Regions from separate parts of the Peribacillus sp. NPDC094092 genome, predicted to be linked through region 2. Evidence: riboswitches for the same ligand, from Rfam matches in the RefSeq annotation. Region 2 holds a riboswitch; the other holds the start of a gene.

Region 1 (4,676 bases), on a different contig from region 2:
ATTTCTTCAGAAGGGACTATTTTTTTTCCCGGACGGCGGAACCCATAAATGGGTGAAGGGATTTCCGTTGGGCGGAATGGAGTATTTGACGGGACTATTTTTGAAGTTTCCTCCCGGTCAAAGCTTCTCCGTTTTGGTTCAGTATCCCTTACAGGCCTTCTCGATGTTTCTTTGGCCACATTCTTCCCCTGTTTGGGTTCATTGTCTTCCCTGTTTCTTTCCCTAGGCTTTCTTTTATTCTGCTCCCGATCTGGAATGAGCGGAAACTTGAACTGTCCTTTTGGATATTGAAACAGGATTTTCGTATCCGGGTCTGGCGTCTGGGACATTTTTTCCACTTTTTGATTGTAAACCTTTATTTCTTCTTTCTTTGATTTCGAAAGCTTCGAAAAATCCATATTCCTTAATGTCTCTTCATCAAGCGGTTCATCTATTATAATTTCTTCGATTTCAATAATTTCCTCTGCTTGGAACCATTTTTTCATCTTATTTAGCCATTTCAAAACTATCACTCTTTCTACATCTGTAGTTATGTAACTAATTCTACCAGTTATTTTAAAAATATCGAGAAAATTTAAGCTGAATTGGGAGCAGTATCTATTTTTTTATCGCATTCTTACTATACTTAACGTTGTTCGCAGAACTCCTACCCTATTAAACCCCTTCTGGAATGAGTTTAAACCTATCCATTGCGTAATAACATTAGCCCCTAGTCTACTATTTAAATAAAACACCGCTGTTAAATCGCGTTTACAAAGAGATTAAGTTTTCATGCAGCCTTGGAAGCAGACTGCCAATCCATTGAAACATCCTTCATGAAACCGCCGGCGGCACCCAACACCTGCCGCAACCCATAAAACACCGTTCGTTAATACCGAACGGTGTTTTGTGGGTTTCTGCGTTTTTTTTGCAAACAAAGACCAAAGGGACTATTTCCATTCATAAAAACTGCATACAACCTGCGCCACTGATTTGGAAGCGATTAATAGGGCCTCTTCATCAATGTCGAATTTAGGATGGTGATTGAAATAGGCCTTCTCCACCCCTTTCGGTTTACAGCCAATGTAAAAGAAGCAGCCAGGAATCTTTTCTGCATAATACGAAAAATCTTCCGAACCTGAGAAAACCGGAAATTCCACAACATCCTTAATATCTTTGTCATCCATGCTTTCGAGGCTGTTTTTCACGAATCCAGTCAGTTCAGGGTCATTATATAACGGAGGATAATCGGGCACATATGAAAGCTCGCACTGAACATCAAATTCCATTTCTATCCCTTTAACGATCCGGTGGATTTCCTTATCGATCAGCTGTTGGGTCTCTGCCGTCATATAACGGACATCCCCTTCAATTTCTATACGATCTTTAATGACATTAAAGCTTCCCTTTCCATCGAAGGAGCCGATTGTGACTACACCCATATCAAAAGGGTTCAAGCGACGGCTGATTACGGTTTGTACGGCTGTCACGAAATGGGCGCCTGCCACAATGGTATCATTAGCCATATGCGGGGAGGAACCATGGCCGCCCACACCCTTTATAGCTAATTTGAAATAGGTCCGCCCAGCCATCGAGTAGCCGCCGCGATACCCGACGACCCCTGCTGGATGTGAAGGGAATAAATGGATTCCGAAGACAGCGTCCAGTTCATCCAAAACCCCTGATTCCATGATGCTTTTTGCTCCGCCAGGGGGTGTTTCTTCTGAATGTTGATGAATTATTTTGATCGTACCTGGCAGGGAATCTTTCAGCTCAATGATGCAGTCTGCCAGTACCAATAAATAAGCGGTATGCCCATCGTGTCCGCAGGCATGCATGACACCTTCATTTTTTGAACGGAACGGAACCTCCGTTTCTTCTGTAATCGGCAGTGCATCGAAATCGGCACGGAGACCTATCGTTTTCCCTGGTTTTCCGCCTTCGATCGTCACGATGATCCCTAATCCATTTCCTACATTCGTTTGAATCGATACATCTTTCCCCTTATAAAAATCAAGGATATATTTTGCCGTTTTCTCTTCTTTGAAGGATAGCTCCGGATTCTCGTGTAAATGGCGGCGGATTTGAACCATTTCCCCTTTACGGGCTTCCAGCATGTTCATTAATTTGCTTTTCACATTCACGATTATTCTCCCCCATTATTTCAAGTTGATTGGCATATTAGTTAGTTCCATGTACGCTGCAAACCTTCTGTATGCAAAAAGCCAAATGAAAAAGGACAGAGCAGGGTTGCGCAAACTTACCGCTCCCTTCTCTGTCCTTTCACCTGAGAATTCAACTCCATTTTGATCATGGAGATTTCCCCGTTGGCGGCCCACTTCCTGCGCGCTCTCCAGAGTTGCGTCCAGCTGCGGTTCCATTTACCTGAGAGATTTGCTCCAAGGGATATTTTTGGAACTTGCTCCTTCGGTGGCTCAATGCTTTGCACTCTCCCACAACGTTCATCCGCTTGTTCTATTGTTTTATTCCATATTTTCAAAATATTACAATTACATTATCGCCGATAAAAAAATAAATATCAACTCCAAGAATCATAAACTCTATTAAACTTTAAAAGGACCGGTATCAGATGCTGACACGGTCCTTTTGTGATTCCATATATTATTGTTCGCGCTTTTTGTTTTTACCCATAATGAAGATGGGCTCCAACTCATTTTCTTCGTAAAGAAATGATAGAGCCGTTATCGGAACATGACCGCTGGCAAAGAAGCTCATCGCCATTTGCGCAAGTATATCATAGCCCGTATCATTCTTCACATCGGCAATGATGATGACATCCTGATGGGGAATGGCCACAGCCATGGTTCCCTCGATCTTAGCCTTGATTTCCCGTAGCCATGATTCATTCAGGATCCTGCTGGCATCATATCCATCATTCGTGTTCAAAAAATAAAATGCATTACCCGCAACGATATCCGACTTCATTTCAGTGGAGAGGGAACGGGCATTAAAAAGGGCAATTTCACGGATCTTGTCACCCTGCCAATTTTCCCGTTGAATCATCTTTTCGTCTATAAGACGGTAGGTTTTACCTAAATCAAGGGCATAAAAAATCCGGGTTTCAGCCGTATGCTCATCGAATAAAAATGGATTTCCTTCTTCCGATTCCATTGGAAAGGAGGTCGAGCGGATGACTGGGAAAATGAATTTCTCCTTGCCTTCCATGCTGTGTTCTCCCCCCATCACATTCAGGGCCTCTTCCACGTAATAGATTATTTCATCGATGGCCTTTTCCTGTACGTTTTCATAGTTGGCAAGTACAGGAGGCAACTCGATGGTTATTCCCTTCCCGGTCTTCACATTTTCCACCCGTAACGTATCTTGCTTGCTATCGAATTTGAATGTGCGATTTTCATCTTTTAAACGTTCCTTCAGGATATTCTTCAGCTTCGTGCTGTCCATTTTCATGACTGACCCTCCTCTTCATTGAAAAATCCCCAGCGAGAAGGGGAAATTGATTATAGTGATTGTATGAATTCCTCAATTTGTTCTTGCGTTTTGCGATCTTTGCTTACGAATCTGCCTAGCTCTTTTCCATTATCGTACGCGATGAAACTTGGTATACCGAATACATCATTCGCCGCACACACATCGATGAATTCATCACGGTCCACATGAATGAATGTAAAGTCAGGAAATTTCGTTTCAATCTCCGGCATGATCGGTTCGATTACACGGCAATCTCCACACCATGTCGCTGAAAAAAGAAAGATATGCTTTCCTTCATTTTTCAATGCATCATATTGTTCAACGGTTTTTAAATTTTCCATTTGAATATTCCTCCTGCTCTAAATGACACCTTAGTTTTTATAAACCCATCATACCAGACTCTCCTGAAATCAACCATTAATACGGATCGGATGAACGGCCGTGGCAAAGCTTATTTCTGGGGCACGGATGAAACGATTTCCATCATTTGTTTCGCATCGGCTTTTAGTTGGTCTTTATCCGTTTCGGTTGTCAGCTTCACCCCGCCGATCCCCACTGCAAGCTCATACTTTTCTTTCGGTATCTCTTTGATCGAGATAAAGCCGAATTTATCATCAGTCTGAAAAGAATGCAGCATTACATTTTGATCATCTTGTTCCTTTATCGCCAAATATAACACGGAGCTGTCTTCTTTTTCATTTGGATTGACAAATAATATATAAATCTTATCACCTTTTTGTAAAATCAAATTATTATCATGTTCTTCCACTACTTTAAAATCCTTTGGCAGATAGACCTGAATTAGCCCCGCCTCTTGATTGGGCTGTTTTTCATCGTCACGAAAAGCCACTTCAGCAGCCTTCATTGCCTTTTCGGTTTGTCTCTCGATACCTGAGCAGCCCGTGATCAAACTGCTTATCAACAGGAAAACAAGGATATTCTTATTCGATAAAGCCATCGTCATCCCTCCAGCCGTCTCTTTTACTACCATATGGATAATATTATCCTTATTTACGGAATTCATCCATTTTCTAAAAAACATGGTACAATGAAAGCAATTTTAATACCAAGGAGGAAAACAATGAAGTTAACCGTGTATCTTGCTGGGGAGATCCATTCGAATTGGAGAAGTGAGCTGAGAGATAAGGCCGCTGCACTAAAGCTTCCTCTAGAATTTGTCAGTCCTATGGAAAATCATGAACGCTCCGATAATATCGGTGAAGATATCCTCGGGGAACAGCCGAATC
Region 2 (4,676 bases):
CGCCGGTTGATTTCCAGCCGGATAATCAAAGAACCTTACTGCTTCAATGTATGGCACTTCCTTTATCATGACATTTATTGGTGAACCAGTTTTTGTCAAAGGCTTTAATAGCTGCTTCAATCTATGTGCCGTTCCAACAAATTCCCCTTTAGCAATAATTTCGTTCGCTTCCTTTGCCTTGAATTCTATTTCTGAAGTTAAGCATTCATCAGCTTGAGGCGCCCAATCCTGCCAGGCTTCAAACACCGCTTCGAAATCTTCCCATTCCCATGTGACGGAGAAAATGGATACCCTTGATACGGGGTGTACCCTTAAAGTAAGAGAAGTGACTATGCCAAAGTTCCCCCCTCCTCCCCCGCAGCAGGCCCAAAATAAATCACTATTGATTTTCCTATTTGCTTTAATGAGTTTGGCGCCCCTCTTTCCCCACGCCCTTACCATTTCTATTTCAAGTAGATTGTCACAAGTAAGTCCAAAGCGCCTAGTTAACATACCTATTCCACCGCCGAGCGTAAGACCTACAACACCAACACTGCTTTCGGTCCCTGCCGGAATCGTCGTGCCATAGTTCCATAACGTATTATATACTCGCCCTAAATCAGCTCCGGCTTCAATTTTGGCGATCATTTTTTCACGGTTGACCTTGATATTGTACATTTCACTAATATCAATGACCAGACCGCCATTCACTAATGAAAAATTTTCATAGCTATGCCTGCCGCTCCTAACCCGGAAAGGTGCATGATTTTCCCGGGCCCACTTCAATGAATTCAACACATCATTGGAATTTTGACAAAACACAATAACCTTGGGGAATTTAGCAAAACTTAAGTTATTATTTATCCTGGCATGCTCATACTCAGCATCATTAGGTGTAACGATACGCCCGGTAAGCTTTGTTCTTTCCAAAAAGATAACCCCTTCCTCGGGTAAATATATTACATCCTATGAAATAACCTGGCAGGAAGACACCTTCCCCCTGCTGGCCTTCCTTGTAATGGGGTCAAATTAGCTTTACTCGTGAATTTTGCCGGTTTACTCGTGAATTTTGTGAATTTACTCGTGAATGCCACAATTGATTCAAAAAGACAAAAAAAGCCCTTCTCGAATTAAGAGAAGGGCTTTTTTTACCTTATCCTGAAATCTCATCATCGGATTTAACATCCAATGGTGTCCGTTTATCCATTTTCAGCATGTAATAACTTGCTGCGACCAAGGCTAGGAAAACGATGCCGACAATCAAGGAAATCCTTGTGCTAGGATTGATCCACATACCGACCAGCACCATCAGTAAAAAGGCAATTGTCGCATAATTACTGAAAGGGGCCAATGGCATTTTGAACGGATGTTTCTCCATTTCGGCAGCATTCACCTTTCTGAATTTAAGCTCACTGATAAGTAAGACAAACCATGGAATCATCCCGGGCAAAACACTCGCACTGTACACGTAAAGGAATAATTGCGGCGGTGCAAGGTAATTCAGGATAACCCCGATGCCCAATCCTAAAAGTACGGCGATCGTGCAATATGCCGGCACTCCATTTTTAGATACTTTAGCAAAGGCTTTCGGGGCTTGGCCATTCAATGCCAGTGTGTAAAGCATGCGTCCTGCACTGAAAATCCCACTGTTGCATCCAGACATTGCCGCAGTGATTACGACAAAATTAATGATGCCTGCCGCTGCAGTGATACCTATTTTGGCAAAGGTGGAAACAAACGGACTGCCTAAGTCATCCAGTTGATCCCAAGGGAATACTGTCACGATGACGAATATCGCTCCAATGTAGAAAATTAAAATGCGCCATATGATTGATTGGATCGCATTTGTTACGGTCTTGGTTGGGTTTTTCGCTTCCCCGGCTGTTATGCCGATAAGCTCAACGCCTTGATAGGAAGCCACGACAAGGGAAAGAGCGAAGAAGAATCCCGTCCAGCCTCCCGTAAAGAAGCCGCCATTTGCCCAAAGATTCGATAATCCAATAGCATCCCCGCCATTCCCTATTCCAAAGAAGATAAGGCCAAGGCCGGCAATGATCATCAATATAATCGTTATGATTTTTATAAGCGCAAACCAAAATTCAAATTCACCGAAGGATTTAACGGAAATGAGGTTTGCCGCCCCCAAGATGATCATGGCGACCACACCTGGTATCCACGCAGGTAACTCCGGGAACCAATATTGCATATACAACCCAACAGCGATGATTTCGGACATTCCGACGATTACCCATTGAAACCAATTGCTCCAAGCAGTCATATAACCTGCCAATGGATGTATATAGCTGCTTGCAAAGGTTGCAAAAGAACCTGTAGTCGGTTCTAAATATAGCATCTCACCCATGGAACGCATGATGAAAAATATAAAAATACCTGCGATTGCATAAGCAAGCATAACAGAGGGCCCGGTCCATTTGATAGTGCTTGCAGAACCCATGAATAACCCGACCCCTATGGTTCCGCCCAAAGCTATCATTTGAATATGTCTTGATTCCAGCCCTCTCTTTAATTCCTTGTTCGACATGATTAACTCCCCCAGATGCAATATCGGTAATGCTTTTCCATCCTTGCCACGAACACTCTCTTTTCATTAGGAATGCTATATCGTAATTAATATTACATAACACTTTAATTATGTTTTCTTATCTTATAATAGTAAATATTCTGTAAAAATACAATTGTATTTTTGAAAAAAACAGTTACCAATAATATCTTGTCGATTTTTCTAATCTAAGAATATCATTTTAAAAAAATGATATTCAGTATTTTATAATAGTGATCGTTCAAAAAGAGAACTTCTTCTTAAACCTTACGTTAAATACAGACCACAATTAAACGGCGGATAATGCCTGTTTTATTTCAAAAAAAATTGTTGACCTACGAAAAAATAGATGATAGAATTCCAATATTATTTTATAAGCATAATGAATGATCCAACAGTGGGAGATTATCACTGACAGACATTCCTTACAACCGCATACAAGCAAGCGATGAATGCTATGGATGACACTATAGCAGGAGCAGCTTCTGGAGAGACTGTACAAGATGCAGCGCCGAAGGATTCACAATCTCAGGCAAAAGGACAGAAGAGTAACGAATGATAGAATTGTTATTCTGAACCTTTTAAGAGATTGGTAGTATCCAATCTCTTTTTTTATTGTCCATTTTATGATTGGACTTTAAAACTACACTCTTGAAAACCAATGGAATAGGCAAGCAGGGCAAAAAATCACGTCCCTAACTCCAAGACCATGCCGGTTGAAATCATTCACTAACAAGACTATAAAAGACGGGGGCGTAAGAATTGGCTAAACAGGAATTAAAAAGAGATTTAAAAAATCGACATGTACAACTGATTGCAATAGGAGGAACCATTGGCACCGGTTTGTTTTTAGGATCCGGAAAAGCCATTCAATTGGCTGGACCTTCCATTATCTTCTCCTATCTGATAATAGGGATTGCCCTGTTTTTTGTGATGAGGGCGCTGGGCGAATTGCTATTATCCAATGCAGGTTATGCATCGTTCACTGAATTTGCAACCGAATATGTCGGTCCATGGGCTGGATTCGTGACAGGTTGGACATATTGGTTCTGTTGGATCATGACAGCAATGGCCGATATCATAGCTGTCGGTGTCTATATGCAATATTGGTTCGATATTCCTCAATGGATTCCGGCTCTAGTATGCCTAGTCATCCTATTAGGATTGAACCTATTGACCGTTAAGTTATTTGGCGAATTGGAATTCTGGTTTGCCATCATTAAAGTAATCACGATCATTGTCTTGATCATCGTAGGAATCATTCTTTTGATAATCGGCTTCAATACCAATACTGGTACGGTTTCCGTTACGAACCTATGGAATCATGGGGGCATGTTCCCCAATGGCATGTCCGGATTCCTATTATCTTTACAGTTGGTCGTCTTCTCATTTGTCGGCGTCGAATTGGTCGGGGTTTCCGCAGCGGAAACGGCGAACCCGAGAAAGAACATTCCATCTGCCATCAATAAAATCCCTGTCCGGATTTTACTTTTCTATGTTGGTGCCCTATTCGTCATTCTCTGTGTCAACCCATGGACACAACTTGATGCCACGAGCAGCCCATTTGTAGAGGTCTTTGCGTTAATCGGCATTCCTGTCGCTGCAGGAATCATCAACTTCGTCGTTTTGACATCCGCTGCTTCTGCATGCAACAGCGGTTTATTTTCAACAAGCCGAATACTCTATACGTTAAGCAGGAATGGCGAAGCTCCTGCTAAACTGGAAAAATTAAACAAGCAGGCTGTTCCAAGCAATGCCTTATTAACATCCACAATCGTTGTATCGATAGGGGCATTATTGAGCAAGCTGATACCGGAACAGGCATTTACCGTCGTGACGACCATCAGTGCCATCTGTTTCATTTGGGTATGGAGCATTATCTTGATTTCCCATATCAAATATTTGAAAACTAGGCCTGACCTAAGGGACGAATCGACTTTCAAGGCTCCTTTTACACCTTTTATCAATTACGCCATTTTAGGATTATTCCTATTCATCCTTATAGTCATGCTATTCGCCGAAGCTACACGACTATCACTGCTTTTGACCCCGATCTGGTTCATACTCTTGGTGATACTATATAACTATCGGAAAAAATAGAGCTAATGGAATAAAGCCTTGAATTCGATTCGGATTC

Evidence for each region. Region 2 has a riboswitch for glycine ahead of ACQKNS_RS21345 (amino acid permease). Riboswitches for the same ligand answer to the same signal wherever they lie in the genome.
Region 1: it holds a riboswitch for glycine, as region 2 does, so the genes downstream of both, ACQKNS_RS11930 (amidohydrolase) here and ACQKNS_RS21345 (amino acid permease) in region 2, are expected to answer to the same signal.

The regions. Positions count from the first base shown of each region.
Region 1 covers NZ_JBNNUC010000002.1:599,172-603,847, reverse strand. The annotation lists gene ACQKNS_RS11935 (DNA translocase FtsK) at 1-503, opposite strand, end outside; gene ACQKNS_RS11930 (amidohydrolase) at 930-2,117, opposite strand; glycine riboswitch at 2,342-2,445, opposite strand; gene ACQKNS_RS11925 (DUF1444 domain-containing protein) at 2,602-3,408, opposite strand; gene ACQKNS_RS11920 (thioredoxin family protein) at 3,459-3,770, opposite strand; gene ACQKNS_RS11915 (hypothetical protein) at 3,881-4,387, opposite strand; gene ACQKNS_RS11910 (YtoQ family protein) at 4,511-4,676, shown strand, end outside.
Region 2 covers NZ_JBNNUC010000005.1:140,255-144,930, forward strand. The annotation lists gene ACQKNS_RS21335 (FAD-binding oxidoreductase) at 1-909, opposite strand, end outside; gene ACQKNS_RS21340 (amino acid permease) at 1,133-2,521, opposite strand; glycine riboswitch at 3,015-3,093, shown strand; gene ACQKNS_RS21345 (amino acid permease) at 3,302-4,639, shown strand.